Regions from separate parts of the Uliginosibacterium sp. 31-12 genome, predicted to be linked through region 2. Evidence: riboswitches for the same ligand, from Rfam matches in the RefSeq annotation. Region 2 holds a riboswitch; each other region holds the start of a gene.

Region 1 (9,778 bases), on a different contig from region 2:
TGTGAAACCGAGCCGGCGGCTGTCGAGCACTGGTTTGCAGGGCTGAAGCGCTTTGGTGTGAGGGATGACAGCCTGAGCGCTTCAGCCCAAGCCGCGCCTGCCTGGGAGCCGTGGCGCCTTGCGCAGCGCACGCTGCTCAACCCTGGCAGCAGTGGCTCGCCACTGTTCGAACTCACGCTGCTGCCAGCCAAAGGGGAGCTGCCACACTGGACTCCCGGCGCACTGGTAGAGATCCTTCCCTGTCCCCATTCATGTTCCGTTGAGCCGGATCTACCGGCGCCACGTCGCTACTCGATTGCCTCGATCCCGGAAGATGGGTGTCTTCAGTTAATCGTACGCCAGCATCATCATGCCCTGGGCATCGGGCTGGCTTCGGGTTTCCTGACCCTGAATTGCCCGCTCGATGGCGAACTGGCGCTGCGGCTGCGGGCAAATCCGAGCTTCACTCTCGCTGAGGACGATAGCCCCAGCATTTTCATCGGCAATGGCTCCGGTATTGCCGGCCTGCGTGGCTTGCTGCGCGAACGTGTGCGACGCGGCATCGGGCGAAACTGGCTGGTCTTCGGGGAGCGCCATCGTGCCACCGATAGCGTGTGCGAAACCGAGTTCGGAGTCTGGGTGCAGGCGGGCTTGCTGGAGGTGGATCGTGTCTTCTCGCGCGAGCCGGGCGGCTGCCATGTGCAGGACTTTCTGCGTGGCGAGTCCGCACGCCTCATGCGCTGGCTGGGTGAAGGCGCAGTGATTCATGTCTGCGGTAGTTTGCAGGGCATGGCGGGGGGCGTGGATGCCATGCTTGAAGCCTTGCTAGGGCGTGAAGGGCTGGACTTGCTGATCGCTCAAAAGCGCTACCGGCGCGACGTGTACTGAGCACACCAACGCCCCGAGCGACATTCGCTTGCATAAATTGTCTCCAGGCGTGGAAACATGCTTTTCTGAGGCGATCGCCAGGGTCGAGAGATCCTCTACAACATCGGGCGCTTTCAGAAAGCAGCGCTTTGTCGTTACACTTATCGCAGCTTCAGGTTCCTGCTCTGCGTCATGCACGTGCAGGTGAAATGGGAAGCCGGTGCGTGCAGCCTTCGGGTTGCGACAATTCCGGCGCTGCCCCCGCAACGGTAAGCGAGTCAAGAATGAACCGGTCAGCACGCTGCTGCTGATCTGGCCACTGTATCCAGTCGGGTATGGGAAGGCGGTTCATTCCGGTGTGCCTTGAGGCCACCACTCGCAAGCCCGGAGACCTGCCTGATGCATTGACGCAGGCCGTTGCGGTGGGCGATGGGGTGCATGTCATGAGGGGCCTCATTGCGTCCCTGCCTGTGCCCATCCGGTGTCCCTCACCACGGGCTGCAGCTCATGATGTTCATCCCTTCTTTCTCTCCTGGCCGTTCCGGCCTGCGTCGTTTCATCCACTACGCAGCGCCCGGTGGGGGCGCAAAGGAGAGTCGCAATGCATATCGAACCGGGCCAACTGGCCGCTTCCACAATTCTCGGCGCCAATGTCGTCGCCAGCGCGCTACTGGTCAGCCAGTTGCCGGGCCTGCTGCTGCGCCCGGCGCTGTGGCTGCGCACCCTGCTGGCAGCAGGTTTTTTCTCGCTGTTCATGCAGATGTATCACCTGCCGGTGGGACCGTCTGAACTGCATTTTGTTGGCGCCATGCCGATCTACCTGTTGTTCGGTTTCCTGCCAACGCTATTCGGCTTCGCCCTGGGGCTGCTGGCGCAGGGGCTGATATTCGAACCGCAGGATCTGCTGCATCTGGGCGTCAATGCGCTCTCACTGATGCTGCCGCTGCTGGCAGTGCACTTCAGCGTAGGCCGCCGCCTGGCCGAGGCAGCCCGTAATGGCGAGATCGCGTCCCTGCTCAAGCTGGATGGTTTCTATTACTCAGGCGTCACCTTGATGGTGGGTTTCTGGCTCAGCCAGGGATTGGTGGCGACGCCACTCGTGGAGTGGGCTCACTTCGCTGCGAGCTATGTGACGCTGGTGCTCTTGGAACCGGTCTTTACCTGGGGCATCGTCAGCCTGCTGACGCGAGCTTCCGGGCAGACTGCCACGCCGGCCTGGGCGCGTCTGTGCCTGGATGAGAAGCTGGTTCAGCGCAGCGCGGCCTGACGATGTCTGTTGTCGCAAAGACGCCTGCCGGCCAGTCCGGCACGGTCTGGTTCGTCGGTGCCGGCCCGGGCGATCCTGAGCTCATCACGGTCAAGGGCCGTAGCCTGATCGAAGTGGCCGGCGCGATCCTGTTCGCCGGCTCGCTGGTCAGCGAGGCCGCTACGCGCTGGGCGCCATCAGCGTGTGTGATCACCGACAGCAAGGACATGACGCTGGAGCAGATGTCCGAGTGGCTCGTCGAACAGAGCTCACGCCATGCTGTAGTCGTGCGTCTGCAGACTGGAGATCCGGCGCTCTACGGCACGCTGATCGAGATGGTGCGGCCACTGGATGCGCTGGGTATTCCGGTGGGCGTGGTGCCCGGTGTGTCCTCGGCAATGGCCTCGGCGGCGGCGGCGGTGGAAAGCTTCACCCTGCCCGAGATCACCCAGACGACCATTTTCACGCGCATCGAAGGGCGCACGCCGATGCCTCCCGGTGAGGACCTCGCCGCGCTGGCGGCGCATCGCTGCACGCTGTGTATCTTCCTGTCCATCACCCTGATGCACAAGCTCGAAGCGGGCTTGCGCGCAGCGGGCTGGGCGGAGGATGCGCCGATTCTCGTCGTGCACAAGGCGAGCTGGCCGGGTGAGGAAATCATCCTGCGCGGCACGCTCGCCACCATCAAACAACAGTGTCGTGAAGCGCGCATCGTGAGCCAGGCTATGGTGATCGCAAGCCCCACCCTGGGCGCACGCGAATGGCCCGAACTCGCACGCTCCAAGCTTTACGACCCGCGCTTTACCCATCGATTCAGAAAGGCCAGCGCATGAACACCACGACTATCCTCCTCGTCGGCCACGGCTCGCGCGAGGAGTCCGGTAACGCCGAAATCCGCGATTTCGTTACGCAGTGGCGCAGCCGCCAGCCGGCATGGCGGATCGAGGTCTGCTTCATCGAGTTCGCTCCGCCATCGCTGCATGATGGCTTGCTCGCGGCGGCTGCGCAGAGCCGGCGTGTCTTCGTGCTGCCGCTGATTCTGAATGCAGCCGGGCATGTGAAGATGGAAATCCCGGAAGCCATCGAGCATGCACGCGAACATTACCCGGGGGTCGAATTCCTGTATGGCCCCCATCTGAGCGCTTGCGATCCGATCCTGGATATCCTCAAGAATCGTCTGCGCGCTGGCATGCAGCAGCTGGACGTGCCGGACCCGACCACCACCGGCATCATCCTGCTCGGCCGTGGCTCGTCGGATCGCGCCGCCAATGGCGACATGGCCAAGATGGCGCGCTGGTTGCAGGAGGAAGGCGATCACGAGCTGGTGGATCTGGCTTTCACCGGCATCACCTGGCCCCGCCTGGAGCGGGTGGTGCAGCGTCAGGCCTTGCTGGGCATGACCCAGATCGTGGTGCTGCCTTATTACCTCTACACCGGCACGCTGATGCAGCGCATCCATCGCCAGGTGGCGCATCTGCGCAGCCAGTATCCGCAGATCCGGTTTGCCTGTGGCGAGCATTTCGGATTCGAGCCCGAAATTTTTGCCCTGCTTGAGCAGCGGGTGCAGGATCTCCAAGCGGGGCGCGCCGAGAGCACTTTGCCTTGCGATGGCTGCAGCTATCGTGAGCTGGCGCATGACATGGGCCATGGCCACTCGCATGAGCATACCCATGCGCCGCAGCCGCTGAGTTTCGTGCCCCCCACTGCGCAGCCACTGCATGCGGAGCACGCCGGATGAGCAGTGTGAATACCGTCACCGAGCAGCTCACGCGTGCTGGTCAGCTCATCGAGCACGATAGCTTCGCGATCATCGATGCAGAGGTCGGCACGCATGCCTACAGCGCCGAGCAGTGGCCCATCGTGCGCCGCATGATTCACGCCAATGCCGATTTCGAGTTCAACGGTCTGACGGCTTTCCATCCGCAGGCGGTGGAGGCGGGCATCGCTGCAATGCTGGGCGGTGCTGCCGCGATGGTGGCGGATGTCGAGATGATCTGCTCTGGCCTCTCGCGGCCGCGTCTCGCGCACTTTGGCATTCAGGCGCATCACTTCATCAGCGATCCGGATGTGATCGCCGCCGCCCAGGTGGCGGATACGACGCGGGCCGTGCAGGCCATGCGCAAGGCGCAGCGCCTGGGTTTGCTGGAGGGGGCCATTGTCGGCATCGGTAATGCGCCCACGGCGCTGATCGAGCTGGTGCGCCTGATCCGCGAAGAAGGCGTGCGTCCCGCGCTGGTCATCGGCATGCCGGTGGGCTTTGTGGCCGCCGCAGAGTCCAAGGCCTTGATGGCGGAAATCGATGCCGTGCCGTGGATCGTGATCCGGGGCCGCAAAGGCGGCTCCACACTGGTGGTGGCGGCACTGCATGCCTTGCTGGCCCTAGCCGAGGCCAGGCAGAAAGCGCCCGCATGAGTGATGCCACGGGCGCCTCGCCCAAACCGCGCGGCACGCGTACCGGTTTCACGACCGGTGCCTGCTCTGCCGCAGCGGCGCGGGCGGCGGTTCATGGGCTGATGCTGGGGGTGATCCCCGCGCGCATCGAGTCGCAATTGCCGAATGCGCAGCGCGTGGAGTTCGCCGTTTGCGAACCTTATTGCCAGCCGCCCGGTGAGGATGGCCACGTCATGCTGGCGCGAGCGGTCGTCGTGAAGTTTGCAGGCGATGACCCGGACTGTACCGATGGCGCCCGGCTCACGGCCGAGCTGCAGCGCCTGCCTGGGCGTGCCGGCTGGATCGAGATTACCGGTGGAGCAGGGGTGGGTGTGGTGAGCCTGCCCGGGCTGGGGCTGCCGGTGGGGGAAGCCGCGATCAACCCCAAGCCGCGCGCCAATATCGAGGCCAATCTGCGGGAGGTGGCGGGCAGCCTGCTGGCACAGGACGGGTTGCGCGTGATCATCTCGGTGCCTGGCGGCGAAGAGATGGCGCGCAAGACACACAACGCGCGTCTGGGCATTCTCGGCGGCATCTCGATTCTCGGTACCACCGGCATCGTCAAGCCTTACAGCACTGCAGCCTGGCGCGCGAGCGTGGTTCAGGGCGTGCAACTGGCGGCCAGCCTCGGCCAGCGAAACGCGCGTTCGATTGTGGTACTGACGACTGGCGGGCGCACCGAGCAGTTCGCGATGCGTGAATACGCCGATCTAGCGCCGGGTGCCTTTGTGCAGATGGGGGACTTCCTGCGCTATGCGCTGGACGAAGCCGCTATGCGCGGCATCCGCCAGGTGGTGATCGCCGCCATGGTCGGCAAGCTGACCAAGATCGCCCAGGGTGAAACCATCACCCATGCCAACCGGGCCGAGGTGGACACCCGCCTGCTGGCCGAGCTGGCCGCCGGGATTGGCGCCAGTGCCGAGGATTGCACGGAGATCGAAGCCAATCCGACCGCGCGTTTTGCGGCCGAGCGCATGGCCGAGCGCGGGTTGCATCTTGCCTTTCACCAGGCGCTGGCCGAACGCACCGTGCATACCTTGTGTGACCCCCAGGTGGGGCGCTACGCCGGCCGCTTCGCGCTGCAGGTACTGGTGTGTGATTTCGATGGCCAGAAAATCTGCGCAGCGCACTCCGCCGCCGCCGATCCGCAGCGGGCCAATCTGCCGCTGCAGCCAGTAGTGGCCGATGACGAGGAGCAGGACTGAAACCATGAATGATGTGTTGTGTAATACCGTGGCGCGCGATCCCATGCCGTGCCGCGTGATCGGTGTGCTGGATGATGGCGCGGCCAGCCTGGCGTCTCCCGCACTGGCCCACCTGCGCGCAGCGCAGCTGGTGATTGGCGCACCGCGAACCCTGGGCTTGTTCGAGGACGAAATCGCGCCCGATGCCGAGCGCCATGTGCTGGGCGCCTTGCCCGAGCTTGTGGAGCGCATCCGCTTGGCACGCGAGGCGAATCAGGCGGTGGTCCTGCTCGCCACCGGGGATCCGCTGTGTCACGGCATCGCGGCTTACCTGGCGGCGCAGCTGTGTCTGCAGGCCATCGAGGTGCTGCCCAATGTATCCACCCTGCAGCTGGCCTGCGCACGTGTCGGTCTGCCCTGGGCCGATGCGCGCATCGTATCCATCCATGCCCGGGATGCCGGCGAATGGCAGTGCGGCGCAGCGCCCGGGCATGGTTTGTATGAACTGGCGCAGGCCTTGCGTCGACATGACCGGCTGCTGGTGCTGACCAGCCCGGCCAATACGCCGGACCGGGTTGCCCGGCTGCTGATGGCGGAGGGGCTGGCAGAGGATTTCGAGTTGGCCGTGGCCGAGCGCCTGAATCAGGCCGGCGAGCGGGTGCTGGCGGATCTGCGCCCGGCCGATGCAGCCAGCATGCAGTTTGCCGACCCCAATGTGCTGCTGCTGTGGCGGGTGCGCGAGCGTCGCCAGCCGGTGCGTTTCGGCTTGATGGATGCCACCTATGCCCAGCGCCAGCCGGAGAAGGGCCTGATCACCAAGCAGGAGGTGCGGGCCGTGTCCCTCGCGCGGATGCAGCTGCGTGCAGATAGTCGCGTCTGGGATATCGGCGCGGGCAGCGGCTCGGTGGGGCTCGAGGCGGCGCGTTTGTGTCCGCAAGGCCACGTCTGGGCAATCGAAAAAAATGCCGATGATTTCGCGATTGCCGGGCGAAACCGCGCGGCTTTCGGCTTGAGCAATCACACCCTCGTTCATGGCAAGGCGCCGGAGGGGCTTGATTTGTGGCCGGATCCGGATGCGGTCTTTATTGGTGGCTCCGGGGGTGAGCTGGCCGGATTGATCAAGCTTTGCCTGAAGCGTTTGCGCACCGAGGGCTGGCTGGTGATGAATTTCGTGACCCTGGAAAACCTTGCCACGGCAACCGCTGCACTCGAAGAGGCCGGCGCGCAGTGGGATGTACTGCAACTGCAGGCGGCGCGCAGCAAGCCGATTCTCGCCATGCACCGGATGGCGGCGGAGAACCCGGTGTGGATCGTGTGTGCCCGGCAGGGTGAGGTGCAAATGAACAAGGAACTGACGGATGGTGAATGAAGCTTCACGCATGGGCACGCTGTACGGGCTCAGCCTGGGCCCGGGTGACCCGGGCCTGATCACCCGGCGGGCCTGGGCTCTGCTTGAGCGGCGCGATGCGCTATGGGTCTATCCCACGCGCAGCAGCAAGTCGCCCAGCTATGCTTACGACATTGTTGGGCGGGCTGGCCTGCTGCCGCCGGCTGAGCATCAGGCACTGCTGTTTCCGATGACGCATGATGCCGAGAAGCTGGTGCGCAGCTGGGAACGTGCGGCTGACTACGTGCTGCCGCGTCTGCAGGCCGGGCAGGATGTGATGTTCCTGGTGGAGGGGGACGCCAGTACCTATGCGACCTTCGGCCATCTGGTGCGCAGTTTGCGGGCGCGCGAGGACGGTCTGGCGGTGGAGGTGGTGGCGGGCGTGAATTCCTTCAGCGCCGCCAGTGCGGCACTGGCCCGCCCCTTGTGCGAGCAGGACGATACGGTGGCCATCGTGCCCGCGGCCTATGGCGTGAGCGCGATCGACCGCCTGCTGGAGGATTTCGATTCGCTGGTGCTGCTCAAGGTCAAACCCTTGATCGAAGATCTCCTCGACTGGCTGGAGGCGCGTGAGCTGCTCGCGGGTGCCAGCCTTATCGAACGTTGCGGCGCGCCCGACGAACGCATCCTGCGTGGTGAGGAGATGCTTGCTTTGCGTGGCAGCACGGTCAGCTATCTGTCGCTGATGCTGGTGCATAGCCCGCACCGGATTCGTGGCGAGCGGATCCGGGGCTGCCTGAAGAAAAGCACGAGCCAGGCGCAAGCCGCTTCGGAGCCGGCATGAGCACGACGGATTCCGTGTCACCGGTATTGCCGCGGCTGGTGCTGGTGGCGATCACCCGCCATGGTGCGGCGCAGGCTGCCAGGCTCGCGGCAGCCCTGCCGCTGGCCGAGCTGTGCGTAGCGGCAAAGTTCGGTGAAGCGCTGGAAGGTTTGCCGAATCACGTGCACAGCTACACCGGCGCGTTTCGCGACGAAATCGCGGCGCTGTTTGCGGGTTACGACCAGATCGTTTTCTTTGTTTCGCTCGGCGCGGTGGTGCGCCTGATCGCCCCGCACCTCAAGAACAAGGATGAAGACCCTGGCGTGCTGGTGATCGATGACGCTGGCCAGTTCGTGATTCCGGTGCTCTCGGGCCATGTGGGCGGCGCCAACGCGATGGCCGAGACCCTCGCCGCTTTGCTGGGCGCAGCGCCGGTGCTGACCACCGCTTCCGACGTGGGCAAGACCATTCCGGTCGACATCCTCGGTCGCGAGCTCGGCTGGCGCGTTGAGGCGCCGAAAATCAATATCACCCGGGCGTCCGCCGCGGTAGTCAACGAAGAAGCGGTGGCCTTCGTGCAGGAGGCAGGCTCCCCACACTGGTGGACCCGGCCCACGCCGTTGCCGCCCAACATCCATCTGTATGCGCGTTTTGACGAGGTGCCGCTGGAACGTTATGCCGCCGTGCTGTGGGTGACTCATGCCGAGATCGCGCCCGCGCAGTGGGAAGCCCTCCGCGAGCGCCTGGTGGTCTATCGCCCGCCGCTGGGGGGCGCATGAAAATCGCTATTGGTCTGGGCTGTGATCGCGGCACGCCGCAGGCAACGCTTGAACGTGCAGTGGATGAGGCCCTTGAGATGGCCGGCGCCGTGGCCAGCGAAGTCGTGGCACTGGCCAGCATCACGCTCAAGGCTGACGAAGCCGGGCTGCTGGCTTTGGCACAGGCGCGTGGCTGGCCCTTGTGCTTCTATCCGCCGGCGCTGCTGGCCGAAGTGGCGGTGCCCAATCCTTCGGAAACGGTGCGGCATTACACCGGCACCCCCTCGGTGAGCGAAGCGGCGGCCTTGCTCGCGGCGCAGGCTACCGATGCGCGGGCCCTGCGGGTCGAAAAGCATCGCGTAAAGGGAGCGGACGGGCGGAACGCCACGGTTTCGGTGGCCGCTGTAGATGCCGAGCGCATTCTGTTCGACCAGCAGGCCCGCCAGTCGGCACATGCGCTGCTGGCCGCGCGGCGCGACATGCGTCATTTCCAGAGCGGCTGCAGCATCGATGCGGCAACCCGCGAGCGCCTGGCCGCAGCCTTGATGCAGGCGCCCTCGGTTGGCCTGATGCAGCCCTGGCGCGTGCTGCGCATCAGCGATACCGGGCTGCGCGCACGCCTGGCCGACTGCGTGAGCGCAGAGTGCGAGCGTACGGCGCAGGCCTTGGGATCACGGGAAGAGGCCTTCCGCGCGCTCAAGGTGGAGGGTGTGCGCGAGTGCGCCGAGCTGTGGGTAGTGCTGCTGGCCCCGGATGACGGCACCGTGTTCGGCCGCCGCACGATGGCGCAGGAAATGGCCTGGTGTTCGGTTGGCGCGGCGGTGCAGAACCTGTGGCTCGCCGCCCGCGCCGAGAACCTGGGCTTGGGCTGGGTGTCGCTGTTCGAGCCGGCGGAGCTGGCCGTGTTGTTGCAGTTGCCGCCGGGCGCCCAGGCTCTGGGCCTGCTGTGCATCGGCCCGGTGGCGAGTTTTTATCCGGCACCGATGCTGAGCATCACCGACTGGCGCCAGCCACGCGCACCCGCCGCATTATTCGGCGAGAACCGCTGGGCATTTTCCGAAGATTCCGCGGCGGATGCCTGTGCATCTGCCGGGCCCTTGAAGCAGGAGTAGTGATGCAGTCTGCAATTCAAACCGAGGGCGCTACGGGCGCCGGCAAGATCAT
Region 2 (9,778 bases):
AAGTGACGGGCAGGAGCGCTGGCGTGCATGAAGCAGAATTCGCGGGCAAAGGAGCCAGTTTAGGGCCTGTTCACAATTACCGCGCCAGTCACGCTCATGTGTTGCGGGATGCAGCCCAAGGCGGGGCGACGAAACAAGGGTGGCCCCCTTGTGAGGAGTACCAACGCGGCGATGCGCCCGCATCACATGAGCCCTGTGGGTTGGCCGGTTCAGCCGCGCCCACTGCGTTGCACTCGTTGCCAAGGGGATCACCCTTGGCTGCCTCGTGCGCCTTGTTGGCACGCCTGAACCGGCCAACGTGATCTGGTGGGGTAAATGTGAACAGGCCCTAGCCCGGACAGCCGATGATCCAGCCTTCAAGCGGATCGACTTCCGCCGGCAGCCCGAAACCTTCGTCGCGCAGCAGCCAGGCGCGGGCGGCCTGCAGCAGGGCCAGCACGGCGTCGAGGCTGTCGCCGCTGGCGTCATCAAGCAGCGGCCCGGTGAGCGCCGGACTCAGCTTCAGCGTCAGCCCGGCTGCGCCTGTGTTCAGGCCCATGATGATTTTCTCCCGTTCCGCGCGGCGCTCGGGCGTTTGCCTGGCGCGCTCGTCACTCTTGTAGGAGGCCTGCGTAAAGCGGCGCGTCAGCAGGGCCGGATAGGCTTCCAGCGCGATCCGCTGTGGGTCTCCCGTGTGCAGGGCAGGCAGGCTGAGGCCGGCGGCGAGCAGGCGTGGCGCACCCTCGAAGAACATCAAGCCGACCGGCGGATTGACCAGCTTCATCGGGCTGTGTGAGCGCGCCGGCCCGTCGCAGGCGCGGTGCAGGTAGCGGCTGCCCATCGGCCGACGCTCGCGCACGCCATCCAGTGCGGCCTTGAAGGCCGGTTTGCCGAGCCTGCAGATGTGCCGGATCAGCCCGGCCCAGTCCTGTGGCCAACCAAGTTGCACGACGAGCTCGCGCGGCAGGCCAAAGGGAAAATCGAAACCGCCAACCCAGGGGCCGGGGCGTTGCAGCACCGCTTCGAAGCTGGCCCAGTCCGCACAGCGCTCGATGTCCGCCACCGCCAGGGTATTTCCGCGCAGCCATCCGCTGGCCACGGTGATCGGTTTGCGCCGGCTGGGCGCGGAGGTGAAGTCCACGCCCAGCAGCAAGGGCGCGTTCATCTCCACTCGCCGCGCAGCTGTGCGATGCGTGCGCGCAGCTCGACCGGCTTGAGCCCTTCCGGCGCCAGTGCCTCGCCGACGACCAGCTCCACCCGGTTGCGCAGGCCGCGCGGGAAGAGCTTGCTCATGGCACAGCCGTAGGCGCGCGAGAAATAGCCTCCCCACAGGCCGCGCAGGGCCATTGGAACGACTGGCACCGGGTTGCGGCGCAGGATCTTGTTGAGGCCGCCCTTGAAGGGGCCGATCTCGCCGTCGCGGGTGATCGTGCCTTCGGGGAAGATGAAGATCAGCTCGCCGGCGTCCAGCGCGCGGGCAATTTCTTCATAGGCGCGCTGCACCGATTCGCGGTCCTCCTGCGCGCTGGCCACCGGAATGCAGCGGCTGGCGCGGAACAGCCAGCGCACGAAGGGTGTGCGGTTGATCTGGTGATCGATCACGAAGCGCGGCTGGCGCGGCAGCACGCCCATCAGGATCACCGCATCGGCGAAGCTCACGTGGTTGCACACGGCGAGCGCCGGGCCGCTGGCCGGCACATTGGCGAGGCCGCTGGGGGCTACGCGGTAGATGCTGTGGGTCAGCGTCCACGCGATGCAGCGCAGATAGAACTCGGGCACGGCGCGGTAGATCAGGCCGGCAACCAGCAGATTCAGCAGCGCGCAAACCAGGAACAATTGCGGGATCGTGAGCCCGGCGGCGAGCAGCCCAGCCGTGATGCCGGCCGAGGCCACCATGAAAGCGGCATTCAGGATGTTGTTGGCGGCGATGATGCGCGAGCGTTCGGCCACATTCGAGCGGCTCTGCATCAATGCATACAGTGGTACGGTGAAAAAGCCGCCACCGACGCCGATCATCACCATGTCGAGGAGGATGCGCCAGCTGGCGGGCTTGGCCAGGAAACCCGCCAGGGTGAGCGCTGCTGGCGTACCGGTGGGGCTGGCCAGCCACAGGTCGAAGGCAAACAGGCTGATGCACAGCGTGCCCAGCGGCACCAGGCCCAGCTCCACATGCTTGCCCGACATGCGCTCGCACAGGAAGGAGCCCGTCGCGATGCCGACGATGAAGGTACCCAGCAAGGTGGTAACCATCAGCTCATCGCCGCCCAGCACACCCTGCACATAAGGGGCGAACTCGGTCAGCAGCAGGGCGCCGAAGAACCAGAACCACGAGATGCCCAGTAGCGCCATGAACACAGTCTTGTTGCGCGCGGCGAGCTTCAGGTTGCGCCAGGTTTCGGCGATGAAGTTGTGGCTCACCTTGAGCTCCGGCGCGGGTGAAGGCGCCGGCGGAATGCGCCGGCTGGCCGCGTAACCCAGCCCCGCTACGATCACCGTGAGCACGCCGCACAGGTCCGCTCCGATCTGCGGAATGGCCATCAGCAGGCCGGAGAGCACGCTGCCGGCAAGGATCGCCACGAAGGTGCCGCTCTCCACCCAGGCATTGCCGGCGACAAGTTCGTCCGGATGCAGGTGCTGCGGCAGGATCGAATACTTGAGCGGGCCGAAGAAGGTGGAGTGCAAGCCCATCATGAACAGGGCGAAGAGCAGCAGCTCCACATGGCGGGTGAAGAAACCCACGCTGGCGACCACTGCGATACCGATCTCCACCGCCTTGATGATGCGGATCAGGCGGCTCTTGTCGTACTTGTCCGCCAGCTGGCCAGCCAGCGCCGAAAACAGGAAGAAGGGCAGCACGAATAGCCCCGCCGCCAGTTGCACTGCCACCGCCGGCGCCAGTCCGAGCACCTGGCCGGCCTGGAAGGTGATCAGCAGCAGCAGCGTGTTCTTGAACACGTTGTCATTGAACGCGCCACAGAACTGCGTGAGGAACAGCGGGCCGAATCGACGGGCGCCGAGAAGCTGCAGGGTGGAGCGGGAAGGTTCGATGGACATGCGCAGGGAGCCGGTCAGGATGCCGGGCGAGGATAACGCAGGCCAGGGCCTGCGGCGAGCCTCACAGCTGGCAGCAGCGCAGTGCCACTGGTCGAGTTTCCGTGAATTAAGTCACGGATCCTGCTTAGGATTCCACGCACATAACAAGCAGTTTCGGGGAGTGAAGCAATGCGTCAGGTCTTTCTGGTCGGAGCGGTGGCCGCTGTCATGCTGGCCGCGTGTGGCGGCGGTAGCAGTGGAGGAGCCTCCGCGTCATCGGTTTCGGTTCAGGCGAGCAGCACAGCGGCCAGCAGCATCGCCAGTTCCAGCACGGCGAGCAGTGCCAGCGGAGGTTTGGGCCTCAGCAATGGCTTCAGCGCCTTCTACTCCGACCCGAATTCGCAGGTGCGCAACTGGGTAGCCGCCAATCCCGCTGACTCACGCACCGCCACCATCAACAGCGCGATCGCCCAGCAGGCCTTCGGCAAGTGGTTCGGCGAATGGAGTGGCGATATCGCCACTGCCGTGAGTGGCTATGCCAGCGCGGCGCAGAGCGCCGGCAAGATCCCGTTGCTGATTGCCTACAACATTCCCAGCCGTGATTGCGGCTCTTACAGCGCCGGCGGCTCCAGCGGTGGTGACGCCTACAAGACCTGGATCAGCGCATTTGCTGGTGGCATCGGCAGCAAGCCGGCGATCGTGATCCTTGAGCCGGACGCGCTGATGCAGCTCGACTGCCTGCCCTCGGATGCCGACCGCACGGCGCGCCTAGCCCTGCTCAATTACGCCGTCGACCAGTTTGCCGCCAAGGCTCCGAATGCCTGGGTCTATATCGATGCAGGCCATTCGAACTGGAAGAGTGCGGCTGATACTGCTACCCGCTTGATCAATGCCGGTGTGGCGCGGGTGCGTGGTTTTGCCCTGAACGTGTCCAACTACCGGGCCGATACCGAACTGCAGACCCACGGCGCGGCCGTGATCGCGCAGCTTCAGCTCCAGGGCAGTGCCGCCAAGCCTTATGTGATCGACTCTTCGCGCAACGGCAATGGCCCGAACGGCAGCGAATGGTGCGACCCGGCCGGCCGCAAGGTCGGTGCCACCAGCAAGGTGCTGAGCCTTGGTAGCGGCATGGAGATGGCGCTGTGGCTCAAGGCCCCGGGCGAAGCCGATGGCTGTGCAGCCGGCGCCGGCCAGTTCTTGCCGGACCTGGCCTATCGCCTCGCCACGGGCGGCTGAGCCCCTTAGCCCGGCGCTTGCCGGGCTTTTTACGCCTGGAAGATGCTCCGCATGAAACGCCTCCTGCCTCTCATCCTGCTGCTGCTCAGCGCGTGCAGCGAACCCCTGCCTGCCGACAAGGAGATCTATGCCGGCGACTGGGAGGGTCCTGGCATGCTGCTGTCGATCAGCAGTGACGGCCGCCTGTATTACCAGCGCGCCCAGGGTAGCAGCAGTACCTCGCTGGATGTGCCGATCCAGCGTTTCGAGGGCGACAACATCGTTGCCGGGCTGGGGCCGGCCTCGGCCACCTTCGTTGTCAGCCAGCGTCCGCACCCGGAGCAGGGTGAGTGGGTGATGGTGGTGGATGGCGTGCGTCTGGTGCGCCAGGAGTAAGCGCGCCGGGTGGCACAAAACCAGTGCAAGTGGCCCTGCAGCAAGCCCGCAAGCGGTTTTCTGAATTTCACTACATCTAGTCGGGTTATTGGTATCTGCTACTAGGTATAGTTGTCATCGGCTTGACTCCGACTAAATACAGCCCCTACACTCCGTCCCGACGGTGTCGGGAAGCCAGCTCGCTGGCGCTGCCCCCGCAACTGTGACCGGCGAGTGCCGGCATGCCACTGGGATGATCCGGGAAGGCTGCCGACAGGCTTTGACCCGGCAGCCAGGAGACCGGCCGTCACACAGATAAAACATCAACTGGAGCGGGGTGTCTCCGGGGCCGATGCGACGCTGCCTGCAGGCCTGCGTTCACCGCCCCCCGGCATGCCGTTCCCCATCAAGAGAGAGAGCCGGCATGCAACATTCCGCCATCGCGGTCGAGGCCGCCCGCAGCAGCGCGCCCAGCAGCATTTCCAGCAGCGAATCCGACTTTGCCGCCAGCCAGGCAGGTCTCGAGCTGATCCGCCGCAATGGCGCTGTGGTGCCCTTCCAGGCTGAGAAAATCAGCGTGGCGCTGTCCAAGGCTTTCATCGCTGTCGAGGGTGGGCAAGGCGCCGCTTCGGCGCGCATCCGCGAGCTGGTGAATCAGCTTACGGCGACTGTGGTCGGTGCGCTGACCCGCCGCCTGCCTGGCGGCGGCACGGTGCATATCGAAGATGTGCAGGATCAGGTCGAACTGGCCCTGATGCGCGCCGGCCAGCACGATGTGGCCCGGGCCTATGTGCTCTACCGTGAGAAGCGCTCTTCCGAACGCGCCGCCCAGCAGGCTGCCGTGCCCGCTGCCGCGCCGGCCCGCCTGCATGTGCTGGATGGCGACGAGCGTCGCCCGCTGGATGAAGTTGCCCTGCTTGGCCAGATTCGTGAAGCCTGCGTTGGCTTGGGGGATGTGTCCGCTGAAACCGTGCTCGAACACGCCCTGCACAATCTCTACGACGGCGTACCGGTGGCTTCCGTGCGTCAGTCTCTGGTGCTTGCGGCGCGCACCCTGATCGAACGTGATCCGGATTATTCCAAGCTGGCTGCCCGCCTGCTGCTGCGCAGCGTGAGCATCGAAGTGCTGGGTGAGGAGCTGGGCCAGGTCGCCATGGCTGCGCGCCTGCCGGAAGCTTTCCCAGGCCTGATCCGCGAAGGCGTCAAGGCAGGCCTGCTCGATGCGCGTCTGGCTGAATACGACCTGCCGCGCCTGGCTGCCGCCCTGAAGGCCGACAACGATCTGCGCTTTGACTACCTCGGCCTGCAGACGCTCTACGACCGCTACTTCCTGCACATCGAAGAGCGCCGCATCGAGCTGCCGCAGAGTTTCTTCATGCGCGTGGCGATGGGACTGGCACTGAATGAGATCGACCGCGAAGCGCGCGCCATCGAGTTCTACCAGCTGCTTGCCAGCTTCGATTTCATGAGCAGCACGCCGACCCTGTTCAACAGTGGCACCTGCCACTCGCAGCTCTCCTCCTGCTATCTGACCACGGTAGCTGACGATCTGGACGGCATCTATCAGGCGGTGAAGGAAAATGCCCTACTTCAGAAGTATGCCGGTGGCCTGGGTAACGACTGGACCCCGGTGCGTTCGCTGGGCAGCCGCATCAAAGGCACCAACGGCAAGAGCCAGGGCGTGATCCCCTTCCTCAAGGTGGTCAATGACACGGCGCTGGCCGTGAATCAGGGCGGCAAGCGCAAGGGCGCGGTGTGTGCCTATCTGGAGACCTGGCACCTCGACATCGAGGAGTTCCTGGAGCTGCGCAAGAACACTGGCGATGAGCGCCGCCGCACGCACGACATGAACACCGCCAACTGGATTCCGGATCTCTTCATGCAGCGCGTGATCGCCGGTGAAGACTGGACCCTGTTCTCGCCTTCCGATGTGCCCGACCTGCACGAGAAGTTCGGCAGCGCCTTCCGCACTGCCTACGAGGCCTACGAAGAGAAGGCCGCACGTGGCGAGCTCAAGCTGCACAAGAAGCTGCCTGCCGTGCAACTGTGGCGCAAGATGCTGACCATGCTGTTCGAGACCGGCCATCCCTGGATCACCTTCAAGGATCCGTGCAACCTGCGCTCGCCGCAGCAGCATGCCGGTGTGGTCCACAGCTCCAACCTGTGCACCGAGATCACCCTCAACACCTCCGACACCGAGACCGCCGTGTGCAACCTCGGCTCGGTGAACCTGCCGGCCCACCTGGTGCAGATCGAAGGTGAGTGGCAGCTCGATCAGGCCAAGCTCGCCCGCACAGTCAGCACCGCCATGCGCATGCTCGACAACGTGGTCGACATCAATTTCTACGCCACCCCCAAGGCGCGCACTTCCAACCTGCGCCACCGCCCGGTGGGCCTCGGCGTGATGGGCTATGCCGACTGCCTGCACCGCATGGGCCTGCCTTTCGCCTCGAATGAAGCCGTCGAATTTGCCGATCGCTCCATGGAAGCTGTCTGCTATCAGGCCTACTGGGCCTCCAGCGAGCTGGCCCGCGAGCGTGGTGTGTACTCCAGCTACCGTGGCAGCCTGTGGGATCGCGGCATCCTGCCGCACGAGTCGATTGCCCTGCTCGAAGAAGGTCGCGGCGAAGCGGTGGAAGTGGATCGCAGCGCGCGCCTCGATTGGGATGCCCTGCGCAGCCAGATCGGCCGCCACGGCATGCGCAACTCCAACTGCGTTGCCATCGCACCTACCGCCACCATTTCCAACATCATCGGTGTCTCCGCCTGCATCGAGCCGGATTATCAGAACCTCTACGTGAAATCCAACCTCTCCGGTGAATTCACGGTGGTGGGCGAACACCTGGTACGCGATCTGAAAGCCCTGGGCCTGTGGGATGAAGTGATGATCGCTGACCTGAAGTATTTCGATGGCTCGCTGGCCCGCATCGACCGTATCCCGGCCGAGCTTAAGGCCCGTTACGCCACCGCTTTCGAGGTGGACGCGGTGTGGCTGATCGAAGCCGCCGCGCGCCGCCAGAAGTGGATCGATCAGGCCCAGTCGCTGAACCTGTACCTGGCTGCGCCCTCGGGCCGCAAGCTCGACGAGATCTACAAGCTGGCCTGGAAGCGTGGCCTGAAGACCACCTACTACCTGCGCACCCTCGGTGCCACCGCCATGGAGAAAACCTCCGCCCCGGTCGAGCAGATCAATGTGCCCGCCGAGCCCAAGTTCTGCTCCATCGACAACCCCGAATGCGAGGCCTGCCAATGAGCTCCCTGAATTTCGAAGACTGGGGCAGCCCCGCGCCCGCCCTCCAGCCGGTGGCGACCGGCTCCGCACCGGCGCCGCAGGCGGCTGCGCCGGTGCCGCGTGGTGTCACCGGCAACATGCCGCACCCTGCACTGGCTGCCGTGCGCGCGCAGGACAAACGCATCGTCAACGGTCAGGGCGATATCAACCAGCTCGCCCCGTTCAAGTATCCGTGGGCCTGGGATTTCTTCCTCAACGCCAACAAGAACCACTGGACCCCGCTCGAAATCTCGATGGCGCAGGATGTGCATGATTACCAGCACAAACTCACGCCGGCCGAGCGCCATGTGTTTGAAAACGTGCTGGCTTATCTCACCACGTCGGACATCCTCGCCATGCGCAACATCGGCCTGGCGGTGATGGAAAAGATGAGCGCGCCCGAACTGCAGATCTACCAGGCGCGTCAGGTGTACGAAGAAGCGCTGCACACCTGGACCTACCAACACTGCATCGAAACCCTGGGCATCGATCAGCAGGAGATCTACAACCGCTACCGCGTGGTGCCCGAGATCAACGCCAAGATTTCGCTGGCCAACCGTCGCCTCGAGCGTGTCATGCGTTCGGACTTCGACCTCGCCGATCGCGACAACCTGCACGAGTTCGCGCTCTCCTACATGTTCTTCGCCGGCATCTTCGAAGGCTGCTGGTTCTACAACGGCTTCACGCCGATCTTCGCCCTGCAGCGCCGCGGCCTCATGAAGGGCGCGGCCGAGCAGCTGCAGTACATCATGCGCGACGAAGTGCTGCACTGCGCCTTCGGCATCCGCGTGGTGCGCGAGCTGCTCAAGGAAGAGAACCTCACACTCGATCCGCGCGCCGTGCAGGAGTTGTGGGAAGAAGCTGAAGCCGCTGAGTCAGGCTATGCCGGCTACATCCTGCGCGAGCCCATCCTCGGTTACTCGGCGGATCTGCACCGTGCCCAGTTCCGCTTCATCGCCAACCGCCGTGCGCGTCAGATCGGCCTGGCCGAACCCTTCCCGGGCGCCGAGAACGTGCTGCCCTGGCTGGACGAGCAAGCCAACCTGCGCAAGGAGAAGAACTTCTTCGAGACCCGCGTTACCGAGTACCAGACTGGCGGGGCATTGAGCTGGGATTGAGGTGTGTTGGAGTATGAAATGAAAAGGCCTCGCAGTCGTAGGGACAAGCTGAGACCTAGATTTTCAGGGACCAAATCTAGATCCGATTTCGCTAAACCCAGATTTGGGTGTGGAATTGGGGATAAGTCTAGATTTGGTCCGAAAGAAATCTTGACGCTAGATCGCTAAATCCAGATTTTCTCAAACAGCTCTGCGCCAGCAGGGCCATGCACTTTGTATTGGCAAGCTCAGGAGGCTGCTGCAAGAGGCGCGACGATGGAAGCGAAGCCAGCTCTTCTCCACGCTGATGCGCCTTGGGGGCTTTGATAGCCATCTTCAGACGCCACTATGGATACACGTTGGTGTATTTGTAGTGGCGTAGAGGCTGAGAGCGAAAGAAATATTTCAAATGGGACTACTGCTTAACGACAAGCCCCACAAATTTTGATCGCCTACCACCATGGCTTCGAGTTGAAACAATGGTGGCCTATCCGTTTCTGGGTTGGTTGCAGCTCGAAGGTCTTGAATGACATAACTCGCAAGACACTGTCTGACCTTTATGCGTACAGATGGCCTACCCCCGAAATTTTCATCGCTAATCAGCTGCTGTTGAGGAAGCGTCAGTAAACGGTGGGGAGCCAAATCAATGTCGACAAGGGTCTGCCACTCGACGTCATCCGCACTGAAATGCTGGGCTTCGGTTTTTGTTAGTGTCGCCGCTGAGATCCGGCCCAAAGCAAAGTCTCGAAAAGACTTCCTGCTCGCGCACCATGCACGCACATGCCACCGCCGCCCCGCATGAACAATT
Region 3 (9,778 bases), on a different contig from region 2:
CCCCGCAGCTCAGGCCGTCGCGCCCGAGCCATGTGCCCCGAGCCGTCGCGCTGACGCGCGACTCGCCCGTACGGCCCATTCATGCGCCATCTTGCCCCTGCAGGAAAGCCCGCGCACGCCAGAATTCAAGGAGATCACCATGAAACTCGCCCATCCTGTCCACATCCCGCATGGACTGCACTTCACCCTTTCGGACCGCAGCCGCAAGATCCTTGTGGCCATCCTGAGCACGCTGGCACCGTATGCGCTGGCCGCTCTAGGCGTGTTCGTCTACCACGAACAATATGGCCTTTAGGCGGCATGCTCGATACTGTGGCCCCAAGCGTCGACCGCCCCTCCGGGCGGGATTTTTTATGTGTTTTTTGACATACCCGGTATAGAACCAAGGTATTAGTTTCACGCATGGACAGCGTTCTGCGTTTTCCATACCATTGCGTACACCCTTGGTTCGTCTTTTCAACTATTCCGGAGTAAGAAAAGCTCATGCGCGCGATCCACACCTTCGCCTTGGCCCTCGGCCTCGTCTGTGCCGCCACCGGCGTGCAAGCCCGCGACTGGGCAGCCGTCAAACAATCCGGCACGCTGATCGCCGCCAGTGAAGGCGCTTACCCTCCGTTCAATTATTTCCAAGGCTCGCGTCTCACCGGTTATGAAATCGATGTGATGGAAGCCGTCGCCAAGAAGCTAGGCCTCAAGCTTGAATGGCGCGCCCTGGCTTTCGACGCCCTGATCGCCAGCATTCGCCAGGATCGCTTCGATGTCGCCATCGCCAGCCACGGCTACACCGAAGAGCGCGCCAAGTCGGTCGACTTCACCACACCGCACTACTGCTCCGGTGGCCAGATCGTGGCCAAGGCCGGCGGCCCGTTGAAGGCCACTGAACTCACTGGCAAGACCCTTGGCGTGCAACTCGCCACGACCTACGCTGAAGCCGCCAAGAAGGTTTCCGGCGCCAAGGAGGTCAAGACCTATCCGAAGGACACCGACGCACTTCAAGCCCTGCTGGGTGGTCGCGTGGACGCCTGGATCACCGATCGCTTCGTTGCCAAGAACGCACTCGCCAAGAATGCTGCTGAAGGCATCAAGGGCGGCGATATGGTCTTCGTCGAGCGCGTCTCGATGATTCACCGCAAGGGCAATAACGAACTGCACGAGCAACTCAACAAGGGTCTGGCTGCGATCAAGGCTGATGGCACGCTGAAAGCGATCTCGGAAAAGTACTTCCAGGAAGACATCAGCTGCACGAACTAAACTTCGTGCACTTTCGCTGACACCGCGGGCATCCTTGCGATGCCCGCCGACTTGTTGAGAACATGATCCATAAACTCAAAGATCGCGACTCGCTGATCCTTGCCGGCTCCGTTATCGGTCTCGGCCTCATCCTGTGGCTGATGGCCCTGCCACTGGCCGCCTTGCCGGACCCCATCGGCCCGGCCGCGACCCAGTTCGCTGAAGGCGCCCTGACCACCATCCAGCTCACCCTGTGGGCCTGCTTCTTCGGCATTGTGCTGGGCGTACTCACGGCACTTGGCAAACGCTCACACCTTCCCCCACTGCGCTGGATTGCCGACCTTTATGTCTGGATCATCCGCGGCACACCCTTGCTGCTGCAGATCCTGTTCTTCTTCCTCGCCCTGCCCGCGATTGCGCCGCAGCTCCAGCTGTCGGAATTCTGGACGGCCGTCATTGCGCTTTCGTTAAACGTCGGCGCCTACAACGCTGAGGTTATTCGCGCCGGGATCAACGCCGTTCCGAATGGTCAGGTAGAAGCCGCCCGTTCCCTGGGTCTGAGTGCGCTATACACCTTCTGGGACATCGTGCTGCCACAGGCCGTGCGCATCTCACTGCCCCCCTTGGCCAACAACATGGTGGCCCTACTCAAGGATTCCTCGCTGGCTTATGCCATCGGCGTGGTGGAACTTTCGATGGTCAGCTCGCGCGTCCAGGCCGAGAGCTTTCAGCCCGTCCCTGTATTCATCACCGTGGCAGCCATCTACCTGTTGCTCACCACCACCTTCACCCAGTTCGCCGCGGCGCTCGAGCGCAAGCTGGCTGTCGGAAAACGCTAAGCACCATGCGCAACGGCAAACCGATCATCGAAGTCGAAAACGTCCGCAAGAGCTGGGGCAGCTTCACTGCCCTCAATGACGTCTCGGTCACCTTCCGCGAAGGTGAAGTGGTCTGCATCATCGGCCCCTCCGGCTCCGGCAAATCCACCCTGCTCCGCAGCATAAATCATCTGGAGAAGCACGATGCCGGACGCATCACGGTCGACGGCATCCTGCTTGACGACGACCTCAAGCACATCGACGCCGTGCGTACGGAAGTCGGCATGGTTTTCCAGAGCTTCAACCTGTTCAGCCACATGACCGTGCTGGACAACATCACCCTGGCACCACGCCGGGTGCGCAAATGGAGTCGCGCCAAAGCCGAGCAAGTGGCACTGGAATTGCTAGAGCGGGTAGGCCTCTCAGCGCATGCTCATAAATATCCGAGCCAGCTTTCAGGCGGTCAGCAGCAGCGTGTCGCAATTGCCCGCGCACTCGCCATGCAACCCAAGGTGATGCTCTTCGACGAACCTACTTCGGCGCTGGACCCGGAAATGGTTAACGAAGTGCTGCTGGTCATGCGGGATCTCGCGAAAAGTGGCATGACCATGCTGATCGTGACCCACGAAATGGGCTTTGCCCGAGAAGTAGCTGACCGTGTGATTTTTTTCGATCACGGCCAGATCGTAGAAGAAAGTACAGACCCGCAACAGTTCTTTTCTGCCCCGAATCACCCGCGTGCCCAGGCTTTCCTGAAGCAGATCAAGCACGCAGCATGAGCTTTGCCCGTCCTTTCAACCATCAAGTGAGTGTGAATCCATGAAAAAACGCATCCTTGTCGGCGCCGTCGCCGCAGCACTGAGCCTTCCTTCCTTCGCCGCCGATACCAAGCTTGATCTGCTCGAAAAGCAGATCGCTGAACTGCAGAAGCAGATCGCTGATCTCAAGACCAGCCAGGCTGCCGAAGCCAAGCAGCGCCAGGATCTGGCCAATCAGGTCGAAGCTCAGAGCAAGGAAGTGGTCATGAAGGGCGACATCCCCGGCTCGACGCGTCGTGCCGGCGAAGAGACTTCGGTGCGCCTGTACGGCTTTGCCCGCCTCGATGCGGTGCATAACTTCGGTGGCCGTAACAACCGCAGCAACGGCGGCGACTACGCAGCCTATCAGCCCAACATCGCCCTGAACGGCACGGCGGACGCTGCCCGCAAGAACGAAACCTATATGTTCGCCAACGTTTCGCGCCTGGGCTTCGAAGCCTTCACGCCGACCGCGCTGGGCTCGCTCACAACCAAGGTTGAAGGCGACTTCTACACCGACTCCAACACCATGCGCCTGCGTCACGCCTACGGCCAAGTGGGTGGCTGGCTGCTCGGCCAGACCTGGTCCACCTTCATGGACCTGGATTCCAGCCCGGATGTGGTGGACTTCAACGGCCCGACCGGCAACACCTCGCTGCGTCAGCCGCAAATCCGCTACACCTACGCCACCGCTGGCGCTGGCAACTTCATCGCCGCACTCGAAACCAAGGGTACAGGCAAGGACAGCGGCGACAACATCTCGCGCACGCCGGATCTGGTCCTGCGCTGGGATCGTGCCTTCGACTGGGGCCACATCGCCGTGCGCGGCCTGACCACTGACAACGCCATCAAGAGCGATGTCACCAGCGCCGCCAAGCGCGGCTACGGCCTCGGCCTCGGCAACTCGTTCAAGATCACCGACAGCACCGCCTTCCTGACCAGCTTCAGCTACGGCGAAGGCATGGGCCGCTTCTTCAACGAATCCGTTGGTGCTATCGCCGACTCGGCCACCAGCAAGGTTTACCTGCCGCGCGAACTGGGCATGGTCTTTTCGCTGCAACACAAATTCAGCGATACCCTGCGCTCGACGCTCGCTTACGGTCAGCAACGTACCTACAACGGTAACTACGTTGAGTACGCCAACCAAAACGGCAAGGGCACCCTTAACCGCTCGATCCGCAGCGGCAGCATCGGCCTGCTGTGGAACCCGGTGGCCAACATCGAGCTGGGCAGTGAGTTCATGCTCTCCCACCGCGATACGCTGGACGGCCAGAGCGGTACCGAACCGCGCCTGAACCTCGCTGCGACCTACAGCTTCGGCAACTAATCCTGGCGGGGCCACTCACCGGCCCGCAGCAAGGAAAAAGCCCCCGGGTTCCGGGGGCTTTTCTTTTTCAGGGCCAGCGCGATGCCAAGAACGGCAACCACAAACCCTAAGTCCTGCGTAGAGCAGACGGTTCAGATCATGCCGCCCTTGAGCAACAGCTTCATGCCTTCTTCCTCGGCGCGCCCATGCTCGCCCACAATCAGGTCTTCCAGAATCCTTCCACGATCGAAGTCCGGCGCGAGCTCAGCCTCCAAACCATCGTGTTCGCGATCATTGTCACTATGAAAAGTCTCGTGTTTCAGCACCGGCAGCGGAGCGCTTGCAATGGCAGCCATGATGAACCTCCTGTAGTTGAAGCGGAAAACCGGCCTTGCTTCATCCTATGCAGGAGATGAGGAAAAATTTATCAGGGTTTGCGAATAGGGGTTTCTGCAGGTCTCGGCATAACACTTCCTGGCACGCCGCAAGACGCACATAAAAAAACGGGAAGTCACGCCGTGACTTCCCGTCCCAAATTGAGGAAATCCGAATCGCGGATTTCCCTCCCCCTTCTTGTGACCCCCTCGGTCACCTGCCCCAAGCTCAGCTGAGCTAAGGGCCAAATTCGTCTGACCGGGCAAACCGGGCCCCCCGGGGCCCGGCTGCTCGCTGCTACCAGGAGCAGCTGCCCGTGGCGCGCTCCATATAAGGCATTCTCTGACGGAACGCCCTGTCTCCTCACTCTCCCCGGTGTGCCCTGGCGCCTTGCGGTCGCGGAGCTGACTCCGTGGTGAGAAGAATTCTTACACATCATTGCGACTTATGGGTGTATCAAAATACTTTTTTGGCTTAAAACTTTTTTATCGTCGCGCCGTAACAACACCAATAGAATCAAATAGATAAGGGAAAACCCTTACACCCTAGGGTATAAGCCCCTGTTTCCATTTCAAACACCCTGCGCTTTCTTAGCTGGGCACTTGCCCAGGGGGCTTTCCATCAGCAAAACGGACTCGTGCTCAGGCATCCCGCGCCAGTGTCGCCAGAATGAATTGCCACTCTTCGGGGGCGACTGGCGTGATCGACAAACGACTGGCGGGTTGAAGCAGGCGCATTTTTGCCAGCTCCGCATGACGGCGCAACTCAAGCAGCGGAATCAGTTCAAGCTTGCGCTCAAAACGCATATCAACATTGAGCCAGCGTGGCTGCTCGGGCACGGACTTCGGATCAAAGAAACGACTGGCCGGATCGAATTGGCTGGCATCCGGATAGGCCAGACTCGCCACCTGTGCAATGCCAGCGATCCCGGGCCTAGGGCAGGATGAATGGTAGAAGAAGGCCAGATCGCCAGGGCGCATGGAGTCGCGCATGAAGTTGCGCGCCTGATAGTTGCGTACGCCGTGCCACGCCACCGTCTGTTGCGGCATGGCGGCCAGATCGTCGATGCTGCAATCGTCCGGCTCGCTCTTCATCAACCAGTAGCGCATGCTTCCCTCGGCAAGAAACCTGATTCACGCATTGTGCCGCCAGCCGGTCCAGAGAGGCCAGTCACCCGGCGGCGGCCCGGAAAAATGAAAAGGCGCGAAGCCGGAAGCTTCGCGCCTTTGTTGGGTCCCCCGCATGTGCCGTCGAGCCGTATTCCTGAACCTGGGTTCAGGGGGTCATCTACCCGGCCGCTTCAGGTGCGCCCGGCATAAGGGGCGCTCACAACAGCGGCTTGGTGGGCCGACAACCATGTCGCGTAGACATTGGTTCAAGGAGCTTAAGGCTCAAACGAACACCGCAGGGGAAAACTTGCCGGACCGCCTTTGTTTCGGCCGTCCTTGAATTCTTTATCGGCCAGGATCAGTCACTGCGCTGTGAGGACATATCCTGACTACACAAACCGCTCAGAAAAGCTTCTCCTGTTTCATTGAAGCCTGATCGATCTGGCGGATCATGGCCTCGATTCTACGCTGATAGGAAGGCATGTCCAAGCCTGCCGTGCGCTGAGCCACCACGGCCTCATGCGCAATCATCAGGGCACACATCACGGCAGTGGATTCGCTGCCCGATGAGTTCTTGCCGAGCAGTTGCTGAAGCTTCGCGTTGACCATTTCCACCGCCGCCTGCAGCGTTTCACGCTCATCGGGCTTGACCGATACCTGGTACTCACGGCCCATAATCTGGATCTTCACGGCTTCGCTCATTTTTCATCCTCGACCGGCAGACGTTTGAGCAGCGCTTCAACGCGTTCCGTTGCCACCGCCACCTTCTCGCCGAGGCGTTTGTTTTCGGCTTGCAGAGTGGCCACGCGAGTAGTCAGTTCGCGGTTTTCGAGGTGCAGGCCTTTGTACTCGGCGAGCAGCGTGGCGAGACGGGTTTCGAGACTGGTGAGTTCGGCATCCATCTGCTGATGGTAGTGCTGCGCAGCAAAACCGGTCAACGCAAAGCACCTGCCGTTCGGCTAAAATGCGCGCTGCTTCAGGTGTCCGCCCCATGCCCTTGGTGCGGATTAAACGGGAAGCCGGTGCGCCGTATCCACAGGATATTGCCATTCCGGCACTGCCCCCGCAACGGTAAGCGAGTCAAGACGCAGCAGGCAGCCACTGTGCTTTTGCACGGGAAGGCGTTGTGTCGGAAGAGTTTTCTTCACTCGCGAGTCCGGAGACCGGCCCGAAGCGTATTCGAGGCGCATCGCGGAGGGCGGTGACCGGAACCGCTCCCTCACGTTCCGCGTTTTCTCCTTCCCGACGCCCCGCCCCTGTCTATGATCCGTGCGGGCGGCACGGAAGGAGTCTGTCTTGAATTTCACTCACAAAACCCTGCCGGCGGCCTTGCTGCTGGCCCTCTCCCATCCTGTGCTGGCTCAGGAAACCGAACTCGCGCCAGTGGTGATCACCGCCAACCGCGTGGCGCGCAGCGCCGAGGAAACCCTCACTTCGGTCAGCGTCATCACCCGCAAGGAGATCGAGCAGCAACAGGCCCGCTCGGTGCCGGATCTGCTGCGCGGTCTGCCCGGCGTGCAGTTCGCCAATAACGGCGGCCCCGGCAAGACGACCTCCTTGTTCCTCCGCGGCACCAACTCGGATCACACCCTGGTGTTGATCGATGGCGTGAAAGTCGGCTCGGCCACCAGTGGCGGCACCGCACTGCAAGATCTGCCGATCGAACAAATCGAGCGCATCGAACTCGTACGCGGCCCGCGCGCCAGCCTGTATGGCTCGGAAGCCATCGGCGGCGTAATCCAGATCTTCACCAAAAAGGGCGTGCAACCCACCAGCCTGAGCCTCACTGGCGGTTCGCGCCACAGTTTCGAGGGCTCGGCTGCCGGCGGCTTCGGCTCGCCGGACGCCTGGCTTAACCTCGGCGCATCAGGCCTTACCACGCGCGGCATCAACGTCAAGGATGGCGGCAGCGCACCCGAATCGGATCGTGACGGCTACACACGCAGCACAGTGAATGTGCGCGGCGGCGGCCGCATCGGTGAAAACCTGAGTTACGACGCCCAGGCCCTGCACACCGAGGGTCGCAATGAATATGACGGCAATCCGAACGTTACCGATCTGCAACAGGATCTCTACGCTGGCAATCTGCGCTGGGCGGCCAGTGAGCGCTACACCACGTCCTTCAAGCTGGCTCAGACCCTGGATGCCTCCAAGAATTTCAAGGATGACAAGTTCTCCTCGCGCTTCGACACACGCCGCAGCCAAGCCAGCTGGCAGAACGATTTCACCCTGGCCGAAGGCCACCAGCTGGTCGGCGGCTACGACTACCTGTATGACGAAGCGCTGAGCAGTACCAGCTACGCGCTGGATAGCCGCGTCAATCAGGCCGTGTTCGGGCAGTATCTGGCCGACATCGGCCGTTTCGATCTGCAAGTTGCCGGGCGTCACGACAAGAACGAACAGTATGGCCATCACAATACCGGCAGCCTCGCGCTGGGTTACACCTTCACCCCCGCCCTGCGACTGCGTGCCAGTTATGGCACGGCCTTCAAGGCACCGAGCTTCAATGACCTGTACTACCCGGGTGCCGGCAATCCGGATCTGCAACCCGAGAAATCACGCAGCAGCGAACTTGGTGCTTCCGGCAAGACCGGCGGCTTCAGCTGGGAAGCCAGCCTGTTCCGCACGGAGGTCAGCAACCTGATTGCCTGGGCACCGATCAGCACCGGCTCGGCTATCTGGATCCCGAGCAATGTCTCCAAGGCCCGCATCACCGGGTTGGAGCTGGGCGCCAAGCAGCACTTCGGCAACACCACGCTGGCCGCCAGTGCCACCTTGCAGAATCCGCAGGATCAATCCGGCAGCAGTACCGATGGCAATCTGCTGGTGCGCCGAGCCCGCCAGTTCGGCCGTCTTGACGCAGACCACCAGCTCGGCGCCTGGAGCATCGGCGCCAGCCTGAACGGTGTCGGCTCGCGTTATGACGATGCTGCCAACAAGGTCAAGCTGGGTGGCTATGCCACCACCGATCTGCGTGCCGAATACGCACTCAACAAGGACTGGCGCGCCCAGACCCGCCTCGAGAACGTGTTCGACAAGAACTACCAGACGGCGTATGGCTATAACCAGGCGGGTACCAGTGCCTGGCTGACCCTGCGCTATCAACCCAAGTAAAGTGCTTACCCGCAGCCGGCACCCGCCGGCTGCGCCCGAGGAGAGAACATGAGCGAAGCCGCCCACAACGAACGCGAAGCCCGCCACCTGGCGCGCATGGCCCGCAAGAAAGCCATCATCGACGCGAATATCGCAGCTGCCGATGAAGAGCGCGGCCTGCTGCTGGTCAATACCGGCAACGGCAAGGGCAAGAGCAGTGCAGCCTTCGGCGTACTCGCCCGTGCGCTCGGACACGGCATGAACTGTGCCGTCGTGCAGTTCATCAAGAGCCGCTCGGATACCGGCGAGGAAGCCTTCTTCCGCGAGCATCCGAGCGTCAAATGGCATGTAATGGGCGATGGCTTCACCTGGGACACCCAGAACGATGCGCAGGACAAAGCCACCGCCCGCGCAGCCTGGCAACAGGTCGTGACTTATCTGCGCGACCCGGCAATCGATCTCTTGATCCTCGACGAATTCACCTACACCCTCAAATACGGCTGGCTGCCGCTGGACGAAATCAGCCGCGAACTCATGAGCCGGCCGGACATGCAGCATGTGATCATCACCGGTCGGGCTGCGCCGGAGGGCCTGATCGAGATAGCCGACACCGTCACCACCATGGACCTCACCAAACACGCCTATCACGCCGGCGTGAAGGCCATGCCGGGGGTGGAATGGTGATGAATCCTTACTCGACGGAACACGCTACATGACTTGCCGCGCCTTCCTGATTGCTGCGCCGGCTTCCGGCCAGGGCAAGACCACCGTTACCGCTGCCCTGGCTCGTCAGGCGCGTAGCCGGGGCGAGCGCGTACGGGTGTTCAAGACCGGGCCGGACTTTCTCGACCCGATGATTCACCAGGTCGCCAGCGGCGCGCCCTGTTACCAGCTAGATCTCTTCATGGGTGGCCTTGAGCATTGCCGCGCCCAGCTCGCGCAGGCTGCACAGGAAGCTGACCTGATCCTGGTTGAAGGCGTGATGGGCCTCTTCGATGGCAAGCCCTCCAGCGCCGATCTGGCACGCGCGTTCAATCTGCCGATTGTGGC

Evidence for each region. A riboswitch is a leader RNA that binds a small molecule or an ion and turns the genes downstream of it on or off. The one in region 2 is predicted to bind cobalamin.
Region 1: it holds a riboswitch for cobalamin, as region 2 does, so the genes downstream of both, Q3Y64_RS03175 (energy-coupling factor ABC transporter permease) here and Q3Y64_RS08975 (ribonucleoside-diphosphate reductase subunit alpha) in region 2, are expected to answer to the same signal.
Region 3: it holds a riboswitch for cobalamin, as region 2 does, so the genes downstream of both, btuB (TonB-dependent vitamin B12 receptor) here and Q3Y64_RS08975 (ribonucleoside-diphosphate reductase subunit alpha) in region 2, are expected to answer to the same signal.

What each region holds. Positions count from the first base shown of each region.
Region 1 covers NZ_JAUOOA010000001.1:683,967-693,744, forward strand. Annotated here, with positions in the region: gene Q3Y64_RS03170 (sulfite reductase flavoprotein subunit alpha) at 1-867, shown strand, start outside; cobalamin riboswitch at 1,004-1,261, shown strand; gene Q3Y64_RS03175 (energy-coupling factor ABC transporter permease) at 1,448-2,113, shown strand; gene cobM (precorrin-4 C(11)-methyltransferase) at 2,116-2,925, shown strand; gene Q3Y64_RS03185 (sirohydrochlorin chelatase) at 2,922-3,830, shown strand; gene Q3Y64_RS03190 (precorrin-8X methylmutase) at 3,827-4,504, shown strand; gene Q3Y64_RS03195 (cobalt-precorrin-5B (C(1))-methyltransferase) at 4,501-5,727, shown strand; gene cbiE (precorrin-6y C5,15-methyltransferase (decarboxylating) subunit CbiE) at 5,732-7,075, shown strand; gene cobI (precorrin-2 C(20)-methyltransferase) at 7,065-7,877, shown strand; gene Q3Y64_RS03210 (cobalamin biosynthesis central domain-containing protein) at 7,874-8,635, shown strand; gene bluB (5,6-dimethylbenzimidazole synthase) at 8,632-9,726, shown strand; gene cobJ (precorrin-3B C(17)-methyltransferase) at 9,729-9,778, shown strand, end outside.
Region 2 covers NZ_JAUOOA010000004.1:1,089-10,866, reverse strand. Annotated here, with positions in the region: gene Q3Y64_RS09000 (DEAD/DEAH box helicase) at 1-29, opposite strand, end outside; gene Q3Y64_RS08995 (DUF429 domain-containing protein) at 329-1,144, opposite strand; gene Q3Y64_RS08990 (MFS transporter) at 1,141-3,033, opposite strand; gene Q3Y64_RS08985 (glycoside hydrolase family 6 protein) at 3,202-4,248, shown strand; gene Q3Y64_RS08980 (hypothetical protein) at 4,300-4,623, shown strand; cobalamin riboswitch at 4,768-4,926, shown strand; gene Q3Y64_RS08975 (ribonucleoside-diphosphate reductase subunit alpha) at 5,027-7,855, shown strand; gene Q3Y64_RS08970 (ribonucleotide-diphosphate reductase subunit beta) at 7,852-8,991, shown strand; gene Q3Y64_RS08965 (YafY family protein) at 9,376-9,778, opposite strand, start outside.
Region 3 covers NZ_JAUOOA010000006.1:93,596-103,373, forward strand. Annotated here, with positions in the region: gene Q3Y64_RS12525 (hypothetical protein) at 140-295, shown strand; gene Q3Y64_RS12530 (ABC transporter substrate-binding protein) at 484-1,251, shown strand; gene Q3Y64_RS12535 (amino acid ABC transporter permease) at 1,314-2,069, shown strand; gene Q3Y64_RS12540 (amino acid ABC transporter ATP-binding protein) at 2,075-2,827, shown strand; gene Q3Y64_RS12545 (DcaP family trimeric outer membrane transporter) at 2,868-4,172, shown strand; gene Q3Y64_RS12550 (hypothetical protein) at 4,304-4,507, opposite strand; gene Q3Y64_RS12555 (EVE domain-containing protein) at 5,168-5,635, opposite strand; RNA gene ssrS (6S RNA) at 5,758-5,940, opposite strand; gene Q3Y64_RS12565 (cell division protein ZapA) at 6,038-6,337, opposite strand; gene Q3Y64_RS12570 (hypothetical protein) at 6,334-6,573, opposite strand; cobalamin riboswitch at 6,597-6,822, shown strand; gene btuB (TonB-dependent vitamin B12 receptor) at 6,932-8,749, shown strand; gene cobO (cob(I)yrinic acid a,c-diamide adenosyltransferase) at 8,798-9,412, shown strand; gene Q3Y64_RS12585 (cobyrinate a,c-diamide synthase) at 9,441-9,778, shown strand, end outside.